2 regions of the Ruegeria sp. A4 genome follow, and region 1 is predicted to be linked to the other one. Evidence: riboswitches for the same ligand, from Rfam matches in the RefSeq annotation. Region 1 holds a riboswitch; the other holds the start of a gene.
What was found. Region 1 has a riboswitch for cobalamin ahead of ACR0E2_RS20245 (DUF4198 domain-containing protein). Riboswitches for the same ligand answer to the same signal wherever they lie in the genome.

Region 1 (7,365 bases):
TCTGGGCAAAATGATGTCATCCATGTCGCCCGAGGCCAAAGGCAGGATTGCGGGTCTTGGAATTGCCATGCCGTTCTATCTGTGGGACTGGGCCCAGACCCTTCAGGTTCCTCAGGAAGAAATGGACCCGTGGCGCGTATCAGACCTGAAGGCTGACCTGGCGCGTCGCCTCGATATTCCGGTATTCCTGCAAAATGACGCCACTGCGGCTTGTGGGGCGGAATTGGTATTCGGTCCGGCTGATGGGCCAAGGGATTTCCTGTACTTCTATATCGGGTTTTTCATTGGCGGCGGTGTGGTCCTCAATGGCGCGATCTTTTCGGGGCGTGGAAACGCGGGGGCAATCGGCCCCTTGCCTGTGCCCGATGGCGCGGGCGGTGTCAGACCGCTCATCGATGTGGCCAGCCTTTACGTGCTCGAGCGTGCAATCACCACGGCAGGTGTCACGTCGCATTCCATCTGGGAAACGACCCAGCGTTGGGATGTGCCAAACGTTCAACTGGAAAACTGGTTGAAACGGACGGCAAGCGGGATTGCCCATGCGATTGTCTCATCCTGTAGCCTGATAGATTTCGAATGCGTGAAGATTGACGGCTGGATGCCGCAGGACATCAAGGCGCGTTTGGTTGAAATGGTGGAAGACAAACTGTCCGAGCTGAACATGACTGGGCTCGAGCGCCCCGTTGTGCTGGCAGGAACCGTAGGCCCGGAAGCACGCTCTTTGGGCGCGGCAAGCCTGCCCTTGTCGGAGAGGTATCTTTCAGAAGCTTAGACAGGAACGAACCCTGCCGCCTTGGACGTTTCACAAACTGGTTCACTCTCGCAAACTGCCGAGCTCAATATTTTCGATGGCCGTAACACATTTTCGTTGACGGAAGGCTGAGTTGTCTGGCAAGCCGCTCGGCATGTCCGGTTCCGGGGCTTGCTCTGGAATCAATAGGGAATGCGGTGCGGGCTCTGGCCCAAATCCGCAACTGCACCCGCAACTGTAAGCGACGAGCAGGGCTGAAACGCCACTGGGGTTTGCCCGGGAAGGCCGGTCCAACGCTTTGACCCGCAAGTCAGGATACCTGCCGGACATGTGCCCTCTAACGGGCACTCCTAATCGACGACGGGATGTGCGTCGGACCAGGATGCCTGAAAGGGTAATTTGGCGTTGAATGTCCCGTGGTCAAAACGAATTTCGCGCCGGGATTGGCGCGACGGGACAAGGACGACTGTTCATGAAAACGCTGCTCAGCGCAGCCGCTGCCGCGATGGCTCTTCCTGCCATAGCAAATGCGCATTTCCTTTTGGAATACACCACCGACACCATGATCGAGAAACCGGGCGATGTACCGGTCAAACTGATTTTCTGGCATCCGTTCGAGAATGGCCATGTCATGGATCTTGAAAAGCCGCAGGAATTCTATGTGATCCACAACGGTGAAAAGACCGATTTACTGGACACGCTGGAACCTATCCGGTTCACCGGCGGGCAGAACGAGGGCGCGGCGTTCAAAGGCAGTGTCCCGGTCAAACGGTCGGGCGACTATGTGCTGGTGACGGTTCCTCAGCCTTATTACGAGGAATCCGAAGACATCTATATCCAACAGCTCACCAAAGCCTTCCTGAACCGCAACGAATTGCCGACCGATTGGATGAATCCCGTGGGTCTGCCGACCGAGATTATCCCGCTGAACAAGCCGACCAACATCATCGCGGGTTCGACTTTCACGGGCCGTGTGCTGGCTGATGGTCAGCCGGTTGCGGGGGCCGAGATCGAGATCGAATACATGGCAGCCGAACCCGACATGGAAAGTTCGGCCGCTTCTGCACCGAAGGCGTCACCAATGCCGGGTGGTGCGGTGGTCGCAATATCTGACGACAACGGGTATTTTTCGTTCGGCGTTCCAAAAGCCGGTTACTGGGGTTTCGCCGCCCTTGGTTCCGGTCCGGCAACCGAACATGAGGGCAAAGAACTCAGCCAGGATGCGGTCATCTGGATCCGCGCCTGGGATCTGGAGTAACCCCAAATGCACATCGTCGACGGAGCCCTTTCCAACCCGGTTGTAATTGGCGGCGCCATAGCCGCCGCGGGCGGGATCGCCATGGGTCTCAGGTCTCTGGATCTTGATCGCATCCCCACTGCGGGCGTGCTGTCAGCCAGTTTCTTCGTGGCATCGTTGATCCACGTGCCCATTGGTCCGTCGTCGGTCCATCTGATCCTCAACGGCATGGCCGGGCTGCTGCTTGGTTGGGCCGCATTCCCGGCTTTGTTCGTCGGGCTTTTGCTACAGGCGGTCTTTTTCGGCTTTGGCGGGTTGACGGTGTTGGGGATCAACACCGTCAATATCGCCTTTCCCGCGGTGGTGGCCGGAATGTTGTTCGGTCGTCTGATCGCGCGTGGAACGCCTTTGCAAGGTGCGATTTGGGGGGGCATCGGCGGCGCGTTTGCGATTGCGGCGACAACCGGCATGGTCGCGTTTTCGCTGGCGCTGTCGGGGGATGAATTTCTGCCTGCCGCCAAGCTTGTTTTCTTCGCCCATATTCCTGTCATGGCCATCGAGGCGATTTTGACCGGGTTCGCCGTGTTGTTGGCACGCAAGGTCAAGCCCGAGCTGTTTTTCAGAGGAGCAGCCACATGAAGCATCTGGTTGTCATACTGGCCATGTGCTGTGCACCTGTGCCTGCCCTGGCGCACAAGGTCATAGCCGGCGTTTTCGAGTCGGGAGACGTCATCGAGGGCGAAATCGGCTTTTCCAACGGCGACCTGGCAAGCGGCACCGAGGTCATTGTCACCGGCCCGGATGGGGCCGAGCTGGGTCGATCGGTCACGGATACGGACGGTTTCTTTGTCTACACGCCGACCTCGGCCGTGGCGCACACCTTCTTTGCCGACCTTGGCGCCGGGCATGTGGCCGAAGTCACGATGTCTGCCGAAGATGTCGCGCGGATCATGGGCGTTGCCGCGGCAGAGAACGGTGATTCATCTTCGGCTGCTGTGACGCAGGCCAGCGGTTCGGCGGCGTCTCTCAGCGCCGAAGAACAGCAGGTTATCGCCAAAGCCGTACGTGACGAATTGCGCCCGCTCAGGCGCGAGATTGCGGCCTATCGCGAACAGAATGACCTGCAAACCATCCTCGGCGGGATTGGGTACATCGTTGGTCTGTTCGGTCTGGGCTTTTACATGGCGGCCCGTCGCAAGCTGGCGTCCTGATGGCACACGTTCTGGGGCACAAGGAAAAAACGCTGTCCGAAGCCGGTGACGGGCCAGAAGGTCTGATCAGCCTGCTGGATCCCCGGATGCGGATCGTCATGGCAGTTGTTTTTGCAGTCGTGACCGTGGCGCTGTCATCCCTCGGCGCGCTTTGCGCGGCGCTGACAGTGTCGCTTTCGCTTCTGATGGTTTCACGTCTGCCGCGGCGAAAGACGTTGAAGCGAATGGCCATGATGGATGGGTTCATCCTGTTCATGCTGATCCTGTTGCCCTTTTCCATGCCCGGGGATCCGATGTTCACGCTTTGGGGATTCCCCGCAAGCTGGCAGGGATTTTGGAAAGCGGTCGAGATTGCCTTGACCGCCAATGCCGTGATCCTGTCCCTGATGGTTATGGTCGGGACGATGGAGCCGGTTACACTGGGCCACGCCCTGCATCGTCTGCGGTGCCCGGAAAAGCTGGTTTACCTGCTGATGTTCACGATCCGTTATATCGAGGTCTTGCGCGAAGAATACCTGCGGCTGCGCGCCGCGATGAAGGTGCGTGGTTTTCGGCCAGCAACAAACTGGCACACATATCGAAGCTTTGGCTACCTTGTGGGTATGATGCTTGTGCGCGCGATCGAAAGATCGGAACGCATCCTGGCCGCGATGAAGTGCCGGGGGTTTTCCGGACGTATGCCGTTGCTTCAGGAATTTTCCCTGACCCGCGCGGACATTGTGTTTGCGGCTGGCTTCAGCGGCCTCTGCCTGGGTCTGATCATTCTGGAATTCGCATGACACTGATCGCGCTTGAAGACATCTGTTTTTCCTACCCCGGCCAGCCACCCGTTCTGGACGGGGCCAGCCTGAGCCTGAGCGCGGGGCAGCGCCTGTCCCTGACAGGTCCGAACGGAGCGGGGAAATCGACGCTCCTGCGGATTTTGCTTGGGCTGCAGCGCCCGTGTTCGGGCACCGTCACCGTTTTTGGTCAGCAACGCGTGGAAGAGGCTGATTTCCATGAGGTCCGCCGCCGGGTGGGGCTTGTATTTCAGGATGCGGACGATCAGCTGTTCTGCCCGACCGTCGCCGAAGACGTTGCTTTTGGTCCGCTCAATCTGGGCAAGACCCGTGACGAAGCACTTGCCGTCGTCGACAAAGTTCTGGGCGATCTGGACCTGATGCACTTGAAGAACCGCATTACCCATAAATTGTCGGGCGGAGAAAAACGGCTGGTGACCCTGGCGACGGTTCTGGCGATGGAGCCCGAAGTGCTGTTGCTGGACGAACCGACGAATGCGTTGGATACGAAAAACGAAGCGCGCCTGCTGGAAATCCTGCGCGCGTTGCCGCAGGCGATTTTGCTTGTCAGTCATTCGCCGGCGTTCCGCTTGGAACTGGCGCCTGATGAACTGGATCTTCGCGACGGGAAGCTGGTGCCGGTCTGACCTGTTCTCGTGGCAACTGGACATGGTGGTTTCAGAAAGGCAATCACACCTCCTGAGCCACGCCATGAAACGGAAAGCGAACCTTTTATGGCGTCAGGCCTTGGCTATGTGCGTCTGCGGCTCATAAGCCCATATTTGACCGCCCATGCCCGAAAAGATCCACGTCTGCGCCTGTCCTGTTTCACAGGTTGCCTGGATTGCGCACCGCCTTTGCGGTTGAATTCGAACACGTCGATTATCCGCTCGGCACAGCCACAGGCTTCGCCCATGCCAACTTTGGCGAAATAGAATTTCTCGAAACGCTCGGGGTTTTGCATGGCTGACCTCCTGAATGCATTGAACCTCATGAAGGGAGCATTGCCAAATCACTTTCCTGCGTTTCAGGCAGCCGTGCTATGGCGCGGCGAACTCGCTTCCTGTCCAGACATTGTCCAGTTGATTGAAGACCGGCGAGGTAATGAGCATTTCAGCGGAATAAAGCAGTTGCAGCTCATCCGCAAACCGCGTGACGCCCGGCACAAGCCCGGTGATGTTGCGCCATTCCGCCCAGGTTCCCGGATTTGACAGACTGGTCGGATTGCCGGGATCGGCGGGCTGGTGCCACCCGGCGGCGTTCAGCAGTGGTGTGAGCGCAAAGCGCGCATCATTGCTGTCGACCTCGGTACAGCCAGAGGTATCGCATTCCCAACTTGTCCAGTTCGCCGCCGCGATGGTTCCGGCGATCGGAGCGGCGGCGTCGATGACCCGAGCCACAACCTCGAACCCGCCACCAGCCGTCGGACGGCTGAGCGACAAAGGGTCGGTTGCCACGGCGTGCAAAGCCGCTGTTGGCGCCAGGCTGAGTGTACGACCGAGCAAAGCCAGCTGCGCAGAGCCGTCTGTTGCGGGTGCGGACCCCGCAGCAGGCAGGATCCTGACAGGTGTCAAAATCGGAACCGCGCCACCGCGGATCGTGATTTCCTGCACCGCATTGTCAAGGGCCGGAACAAAATCGCTGCGGATCGTATAGGTCAACGGGAAGCTGGGTTGTTGTGGCCCCGCAGGTCGGGCACCGTCACGTGTGACAAAGGACAACGGTGGAACGGCACCGGGCTGTGGCAGCGAAATCTGCGGCCCTGCTATGCCCAGAGCAGCCGCGATCATGCGCGCGCGCTGTTCGGCCTCTCCATACTCGCTGAGCAGATTTATATAGCCGCCGATCTCGGTGATATTGCGCGGGGCAGGGATGCGGGAAGGGGCAATGTCGCCTGCGATGGCCAGCCTGTGGGCTATAACCTCTCGGGCGCGCTGTATCGCCGGAGAATTGGTGGTTTCAAGAATATTGATGATGGCCTCGGCAAGGCTTTCATCGATGCCCGGTTCGGGGGTTGCATTTGTGCTGGTGTCACTCATCGTCGTCCTCCGCAGGTGCGCTCAGGCCATTGAGGAAATCCAGAACGGATTGGCTGCCGGCTTTGGTTGCGCTGCCGTCATCCGCATCCGTATTGGCTTTGGTGAAGGCCCCGAAAAGCTTGGCCAGAAGCAACGTGTTGGAAGGATTGGCCAGAGCCGCAGCGCCACCGGGAAAATCCTTGAACAGGTTTTGAACGAAACCGGCCCGGTTGCCATCCGGTTGCCCGCCAATCAGCGCAGAAACTCCCGAAGCGTTCTTGGCGATATCCTCAAACCCCTTGAGCTTTGCGGCATTGTCGGCATCTGTCTTTTTCTTCTCGGCGGCCTGCTTTTTGGCTTCTTCCTCTTTGCGGGCCGCGGCGATCTCTTGCCCCTTGCCCGCCAGCTCAGTGGCCTTGCCGACAAGCTCTTTGGTCAGATCCGTCGCCGTGTCTATGGCCTTGTCCCGACCGGCGGCGACCGATTGCGTTTCAAGGGCCAGTTGTGCCTGCAACTCTTTCAGGCCCGTCAGATCGGTTCCCGCCCGTGCAAGGTCTGGCGCGGCTTTGAGGATCTCGGCCAGTTGCGAACTGGGCACGGCCTGGCCCGTGCCAATGTCGCCACCTGCGATGGTGAGCGTGTTCGAAGGTTGATTGGCCGGCAGGTCTGATGGCGCACGGGTGCCAAAGATTGCATCGCTGTCCTCGGGCAAGACCGGCGTGTCGCCAACCGGGGGTGGCGTCGGGCTGTCCTGCCAGTTCCAGAAGCGACGATGGTCGATCATCTCGCAGGAATTGCAGCGGCCCAGAACAGCCTCGCCCAACAGGCCCCTGGTCGGCAGCGAGATCGTGCGGCGCGGTGGCCGGAAGTCTTCGCGATGGAAGGCCAGCAGGCTGTCCTGAATGTCGCCGGTCCGCATCTCCATTCTGTCGGCCAGATCGGGCGGGATCGAGAAGGGCATGATCATCGCATTGCCGTAGAAGCCCAACACCTTGTTCTGGACCGTGCTGAGCAGCGATATCTCACTTGAGGCGTCATCCAACCCGCCATCGGGCACGCCGATGGTGAAGCGTTCCAGCAGGATGGCCCGTTCCTCATCCGTCATACTGGCCCAGATCACGCGGGAATAACGAACGGTGTCGGCAACGATATGCTGATACATTTCTTCGATCCGCCGCAGATCACGACGCGACAGCACATCCGGCACTTCCTGTACGGAATAGGGCAGGGTCGCAGGCAAAGCCTGGAATGTATTGTCGTCAACGATGGTCTGCGCGTCTTCATTCATGCGCGCTTCGAACTCGCTGATCATCGGCGCGCCGACCAGATCGTCGAAATCCGAGCCTGAAATCGTGGTGTGAAGGCTCCG
Region 2 (7,365 bases), on a different contig from region 1:
GGTCTTCCTCTTCCACGCCCCGCAATTGCAGATTGGCGCGATTGGTCAAATCGATCGAGCCGTTGCCAAAGCGGTCCGCCAGATCGCACAGTCCCAGTGCCTGATCGGCGTCCAGACGCGCCAGCCGGGGCCTGACCCTGACGACCAGACCGTCACCAGACATCATCGGACGATGGGCGCCCGGGCACCAGCCCTGAACGATCGGTGCACTCATCTCAATCCCTCCAGATCAGCCCGGATAGAGTTCCGGCGCGTGTTCCAAAGCCCGGCCTCAAGCAGCGCGCGGAACCGGTCCTGCATGGCCTGGCGCGCCTTGGGATTGGCCTCTTGCAGGAACGCGTCGACCTCTTCGTTGCCCAGCGTGGCATCGTGGTAAAGGTCAAAAAGATGCGGTGCGACCGTGCCGGACAGATGCGCGAAAGAGGCCATATGATCCAGCGTTGCCGCGATTTCAGCCGCCCCCCGGAAACCATGGCGCTGCATTCCGGCGATCCAGCCGGGGTTGGCGGCACGGGCGTGGACGACTCGGCTGATTTCTTCACGCAAAGTGCGGGCACGCGGGTTTTCGGGGTTGGTGTTGTCCAGATGGTACAGCTGCGCGGTTCCGCCGGCGATCTTCTTGGCGGCGGCAAAGCCCGCCTCGTGCGTGGCATAATCGTTGGCCAGAAGAAGATCGGTTTCGGTCAGGTCCTGCAAGTGGACAAAGCTGTCCGCATTTGCAACGCGTTGGGTGATGCCGTCCTTGTCCTGCGAGATGTGTTCGCCTTCCAATGCAAAAGAACTGGCCTCAAGCCACGCTTCACCGGCCTGCGCACGGGCCTCGTCGGTATACACTTCGGAGAGTTCGGTCATATTGACGCCATAGCTTCCCGGCGCAGGTCCATAGACCCGCGCTGCCGGCGCCTGCCCGGCATAGGGGTTCCAGTCCGTTGCCTCATCACGCGCGGCCAATGCGCGAACCGCTTGGCCAAACAAAGCGGACAGCGTCGGGAAAACATCCCGGAACAGGCCCGAGACCCGCAGGGTCACGTCCAGGCGCGGGCGGCTCAGGTCGGTAATCGGCAGAACCTCGATGCCGGAAACCCTCTCGGACCCTTTGTCCCACACGGGTTTGACGCCCAGCAGGTGCAGGGCCATGGCGAATTCCTCGCCCGCCGTGCGCATGGTGGCTGACCCCCACAGATCGACAATCAGCCCCTTCGGGTAATCGCCTTCTTCCTGAAGATGGCGCCGCACCAGTTCTTCGGCCAGTTTCACACCCTGAGCATAGGCCGCACGGGTCGGAACCGACCGCGGATCGGTGGTGTAAAGGTTCCGCCCGGTGGGCAGAACATCTGACCGGCCACGATAGGGGGACCCCGAAGGCCCGGCATCAATCCGCTTGCCTTCGAGCGCTTTGATCAGCGCGTCGCGTTCGGCGTGGGCCGAAGGGGCCGGATCGAAACCGCCCGTCACTTCGGGCACGCGCCCGAAGATGTGCAGCCCGTCGCCAAACTGGCTTTCCTTGATGTCACAGACAAAGCGGTCGATGCGGGTGATGGCTTCGGCGGTGCAGGTTGCCTGATCGAGGCCGAGATCGCTTTCCAGCCCTATCGCCTGCGCCTCATCACGGATATCTTCCTGCAAGCGGTCGCGGCGTTTGGGGTCAAGCCCGTCGGCGTTGGAAAACTCATCCAGCAGCGATTCAAGCCGCACCATCCGATCGGGCGTACCGCTGTCCTTCATCGGGGGCGGGATGTGGCCCAGCGTGACGGCTCCGATCCGGCGCTTGGCCTGCGCGGCCTCGCCCGGGTCGTTCACGATGAACGGGTAGATCACCGGCAGATCGCCGATCAGCGCCTCGGGCCAACAATCGGCAGACAAGGCGACCGATTTTCCGGGCAACCATTCCAGCGTTCCATGCGCGCCGATATGGATCAGCGCATCCGCACCCAAGCCTTTGCGCAGCCACAGATAGAAGGCGACATAACCGTGGCGCGGGGTGCGCGAGAGGTCATGATAGTCGTCATCCCGCAGCTCGGGCGTGCCGCGTTCAGGTTGCAGCGCGACCAGCGCCTTGCCGCGCCAAAGCGCGGTGAAATGGAAGGCCCCATCGGCACAGGCCGGATCATCTTCGGGTGCGCCCCAAACGGTGTGCAGATCAGCGCGCAGAGTCTCGGGCAATTCCGCAAGCGCATGCTGATAATCCCCAAGCGACCATGAAATCCGTGCGTCCAGAAGAGTGTCGGCAATCGGCGCGCCAGTCGCGATGTCATAGCCTTCTTCGTCAAGATCGGACAGCATCGCCTCGGCCGAGGCCAGCGCGTCGAGGCCAACCGCATGGGCCATCTGCCAGTCTTTGCCGGGATAGGTGGACAGGACCAACGCAGGAATCTGATCTGCCTTGGGTTTGTCGTTCAGTGCAAGCCAGCCCGATACCCGGTCGATGATCGCTTCGATCCGGTCCGGTTCGGGCCGATGTGCAAAGCGCGCGTATTCCAGATGCGGATCGCGTTTTCCGGGTTCCTTAAAAGACGCGATTCCTGCTGAGATCCGTCCATCCACCTCGGGCAGTACCACATGCATGGCAAGATCGGCGGGGGACAAACCGCGTTCCGCCTCGGCCCAGGCTTTGCGGCGCGAGGTGGCGAGAGCGACCTGAAACACCGGCACGCCTGCCGCGTCCAGAGGCGACGTTCCCGACGCGCCTTTTCCCGAAAACGAGGTGGCGTTGACAATGGCCGATGGGTTCAGCGCAACAACCTGTTCCCGCAACCAGCCGGCGGCCACGGGCGCCTTGAGAGACGGGGCAAACAGGCCCACCGCCGCGTATCCACGGGCGCGCAGGCTGCGGATCAGGGCGGCGATCGGGGCGGTGTCTGCCGAGGTCAGGTAAGCGCGGTAAAAAGTGACGAGGATGCGTTTGGCGTTACCTTCGAACGCGGTTTCCACCGGGATTACGCCGCGATCCGGACACCACGCGCCACATTCGGGCAAGGTCTTGGCGCCCATCACCGGACCGGCATAAAGCCCCGCCGCCAAAGCCATCTGCGCCAGCGCCGCCTGTGCCGCGACCTCGCCGCCGGTATCGCACAGATGCGCCAGACGCCGCAGGGTCGAGACCGGCAGGGTGGAATAGTCATCCAGCCGCGTGTCCTCGCGCCCGTCAGCGGGCAGCACCGCCAGCGCGATGCCCTTGGCCTGCGCCAGCGCCAGAACCTGCTGCAACCCATAAGCCCAGTAGGGGACGCCGCCGATCAGCCGGATCAGAATGCCCTTGGCGCCTTGAAGCGTCTGTTCGACATAGGTATCGACCGACAACGGGTGTTTCAGCGCCGTCAAATTCGCCAGCCGCAGGGTCGGCATTCGCCCTTCCGGTCCGCCACCACGATGCCAGCCCGCCGCGAAAGCACCCAGATCGCTGTCCGAAAAGGACAGCACCACCAGTTCCGCCGGACTCTGGCCCAGATCGGTTGGGGTCTCGGTTTCCTCGAGCCCGTGGCTTTCGCGGAAGACGACGTGCATGGGTCTTACTCGGCGGCCTCACGCACACCCACGAGGATTTCGCGGATTTCCGCCTCTTTGATATCGTCATGCTCGGCGATGACGACCAGACGCGAACGACGGTCTTCACCGGGTTCCCACGGGCGGTCATACTGGTGCCGTACCCGCGCGCCGACCGCCTGAACCAGCAGGCGCATGGGTTTGCCCTGAACGGCGGCATACCCTTTGACGCGCAGGATGTTCAGTTCATTGGCGAGGCGTTCGATATTGGCGACCAGTTGGGCCGGTTCGGTCTGCTCGGGCAGCTCGACGATGATGCTTTCGAAATCGTCATGCTCGTGATCGTGATGGCCGTCGTGATGCGAGGGTCGGGCGTCCATGTCATCCTCGGCGGCGGCTTCCAGACCCAGCACAACGCGCACGTCCACGGCACCTTCGGCCACTTCGACGACGGGCAGGGGGCGCGGCGCCTCGGCGGCGATGATCTCGCGCGCTTTGGCCACGCCTTCGGGGCCGGCGAGGTCGGGCTTGGTCAGCAGGATGATGTCGGCGCACGAGATCTGATCCTCGAACACCTCGGACAGGGGCGTTTCGTGGTCGATCGAGTCATCGGCCATGCGCTGGGCGTCCACCGCTTCGACATTGGGCGCGAAACGACCTGCGGCCACAGCCTCGGCATCGGCCAGAGCGATCACGCCGTCGACGGTGATCTTCGAGCGGATGTCAGGCCAGTCGAATGCCTTGAGCAGCGGTTTCGGCAGGGCCAGACCGCTGGTTTCGATCAGGATGTGATCCGGGCGCGGCTCCAACGCCATCAGGGCCTCGATGGTGGGAATGAAATCATCTGCCACGGTGCAGCAGATGCAGCCATTTGCCAGTTCCATGATGTTTTCCGCCGGGCAATCAGGAATGGCGCAGGATTTCAGGATGTCGCCATCGACGCCTACATCGCCGAACTCGTTGACCACGACAGCAAGGCGCTTGCCCTGTGGGTTCTGCATCAGGTGACGCACCAAAGTGGTCTTGCCCGAGCCCAGAAAGCCGGTGATCACTGTGACGGGGAGTTTTTCCAGGTTCGACATGTCAGGCTCCAATCGGGGGAATGCGCGAGGCACAGTTCTTGCGAAAATGTTCGGGGCGTTCGCGCCATTTCACCAAACCATCTTCAGTGGCCAGATACTTGGTCGCGCCGTCGACGATGACGTCGACATGATCTGTTTCGTTCAGGTTTTCATACACGAAGGTCCAGCGGCCCGGCCCGCGCAACACGATCGAACAGCCTTGATCGCAGTTTGACAGGCATTCAACGGCTTTCAGGGTGACACCGTCGGGCAGGTCTGCCTGTTCCAGGGCCTTGTGCAACAAAGCGCCCGGGCGTTGCGCGTCATCTTCGACAGGCAGGCCGCGACGGCAGGTGGTACAGACCAGCAACTCGACTGGTGCGGTCTCGGTCATGTCTCTCATCCCCCCAAATCCTCTTCGCGGGGGACGGGGTTTCATGCGGGCCACGATTGGTCATGGACCCGACACCGGAACACCCCGCCCGGTTTCAACTTCGGTTGTTGGCAGGTCTCCCGGCTTGCGGATGCCAGAGGCGGGCCTCTGTCGGATGTCCCGCCTTCCCGGCTTTCGGGCCAGTGGCATTGGGCATCCTCTCCGTTCACGGTCGCGGGGGCGGCTGCGTTTGGCGGCAAGACCGTTGACGCATTCCCTTTTCATCGGCTGTCACCGACACCAACGAAAGGGACATGCGGCACCGCTGGCCTGCTTGTCAAGCGAGTCGCGTGCAAGAATGATGCAGAGGCATGGAAAGCGACCTGTGGGCGTCGATGGGCGGCATGGTGTGCCGGGCTCCAGCCCGAGATGGGCCGGGCGACGAACGGTATCTCAGCAAGGGGCGTAGACCATCGTGGACGGGTGCCTTGACTGTACCTGTCCAGATGATGGGAAAAGACCACCGAACACCCCGGATCCTCTTGCGCTAATAGATGACGTTGATCATGAGCAGCGAGACGACCAGAAACAGCGCCGTCATTATTCCGCCGGAGCGGACGAAATCCATCACCTTGTATCCGGCCGGCCCCATGATCAACGCGTTTACCTGATGGGTTGGGATGATGAAGCTGTTCGATGTCGATATGGCGACCGTCAGGGCAAAGACGGCCGGGTTTCCACCCGCCGCCACCGCAATCGATACCGCCAGAGGCACCAGCAGAACCGTGGCCCCCACGTTGGACATGACCAAAGAAAAGGCCGTCGCCAGAATGGCGATGCCGGTTTGCAGCGACCAGAGCGGCCAGCCGTCCAGAATTATCATGATCTGCTGGGCGATCCACGCGGCCGTGCCTGTGTTCTGCACGGCTTGTCCCAAAGGTATAAGGCAAGCGAGCAGGAATACGGTGTTCCATCCGACCGCGCGGTACGCCTCGTCCACGCTGAGCACACGGGTCAGCATCATGCCCACCGCGCCGGTAAGAAGACAGAGTGAAAGCCGGACGTCCGTGAACAGGATCAACGACAGCGAAATGGCGAAGAATACCAGGGCCCAGCCGACTTTTTGCGGCCTCAGCTCGTCCTGGGGAAAGTCCGTCGTCACAACGACGAAATCCGGATCTCGTTTGATCCGCATCAGGTTGTCCCATCTGGTATGCGCCACAAGCATGTCACCCGCCTGAAACTTTTCCAGCCCGATCTGAGTGGATTCGTGATCCTCGGTCTCGACATGGCTCAGCGTCTCTTCGCCGCGGTGAATGGCCAGCAACGACATCCCGTAGGTCTTGCGAAACAAAAGCTCGCGGGGGCATTTGCCGATCAGCTTGCTGTCGGGCGTGATGACCACCTCGGCCACGCCTGCATTGGTTGGGGCGAACTCTTCGACGAAAATGTCCAAATCCGGAAGAACGGTCAGCCCGTATTTCTCGGCGAACTTCTCGACCTCCCAACGGCGGCCGACGATGGCCAGCCGACACGGCGCTGCTATTTCCGCTGTCAAAACCTGAACCATCGAGGTTTTGCCGCGATAGAAGGTGGAAATGATGTACAGGTGGTTTTCGTGGTTGATGTCGGCCAGGATCTCGCCGACCAAAGGGCTGTCCTCGGGCACCACGACTTCGAACACATCGGCTTTGAGGCCATAAACCCTTTGCAGGTATTCCTGTGTCCCTTGTCCGGTACCCGTATTGTCAGGTCCTTCAGCCTCGGGCAAAACCCAGCGTCCCAACAGCAGAAAGTAACCAATTCCCGTCAGGATCAGAACCGCACCGATCGGCGTGACCGAGAACAGGCCGAAGGGCTCCATTTTCTGAGAGGCCGGCAGGCTTTCATTTGCCGTCAGGATCAGATCGTTCAGCAGGATGAGAGGAGACGACCCGACCATCGTCATCGTGCCGCCCAAAATGGCGCAGAATCCCATCGGCATGAGCAGGCGCGACAGCGGTATGCCTGACCGTGTGGAAATTCGGCTGACAACCGGCAGAAACAGAGCAGCGGCGCCGACATTCTGCATGAACGAGGATATGACGCCAACGGTGCCGGATATGATTGGTACAACCCTGCCTTCGGATTTGCCGCCGTATTTGAGGATGACGGCGGCCACCTTGTTCATGATCCCCGTCTTGTCCAGACCGGCCCCGACGATCATGACCGCAATGATCGAGATGACGGCATTGGATGCGAAGCCGTCGAACAGAAGGGTGACATCCGCCAGATTTCCCAGCCCGGGCGCGTAGCTGAGCAAGCCTATGAGAACCAGAACCAATATGGCGGAAAGGTCGATCCTTATGATCTCGGAAACGAACAGAAAAACGGTGAAAGCCAGCAGGGTGCAAACGACCCCCATCTCGAAGGTAAAGGCAATGTGTTCCACAATACGTCCAGAACTTT

Region 2: another riboswitch for cobalamin. It lies ahead of ACR0E2_RS00320 (DUF1636 family protein); the one in region 1 lies ahead of ACR0E2_RS20245 (DUF4198 domain-containing protein).

The regions. Positions count from the first base shown of each region.
Region 1 is NZ_JBQGAW010000015.1:8,758-16,122, reverse strand. Features, by position in the region: gene ACR0E2_RS20250 (ROK family transcriptional regulator) at 1-772, shown strand, start outside; cobalamin riboswitch at 894-1,092, shown strand; gene ACR0E2_RS20245 (DUF4198 domain-containing protein) at 1,224-2,009, shown strand; gene cbiM (cobalt transporter CbiM) at 2,016-2,627, shown strand; gene ACR0E2_RS20235 (cobalt ABC transporter permease) at 2,624-3,199, shown strand; gene cbiQ (cobalt ECF transporter T component CbiQ) at 3,199-3,978, shown strand; partial or broken gene ACR0E2_RS20225 (energy-coupling factor ABC transporter ATP-binding protein) at 4,044-4,625, shown strand; gene ACR0E2_RS20220 (hypothetical protein) at 4,730-4,942, opposite strand; gene ACR0E2_RS20215 (hypothetical protein) at 5,019-6,017, opposite strand; gene ACR0E2_RS20210 (hypothetical protein) at 6,010-7,365, opposite strand, start outside.
Region 2 is NZ_JBQGAW010000001.1:62,683-70,047, forward strand. Features, by position in the region: gene ACR0E2_RS00305 (cobalamin biosynthesis protein CobG) at 1-214, opposite strand, end outside; gene cobN (cobaltochelatase subunit CobN) at 211-3,504, opposite strand; gene cobW (cobalamin biosynthesis protein CobW) at 3,510-4,565, opposite strand; gene ACR0E2_RS00320 (DUF1636 family protein) at 4,567-4,938, opposite strand; cobalamin riboswitch at 5,031-5,237, opposite strand; gene ACR0E2_RS00325 (SLC13 family permease) at 5,465-7,321, opposite strand.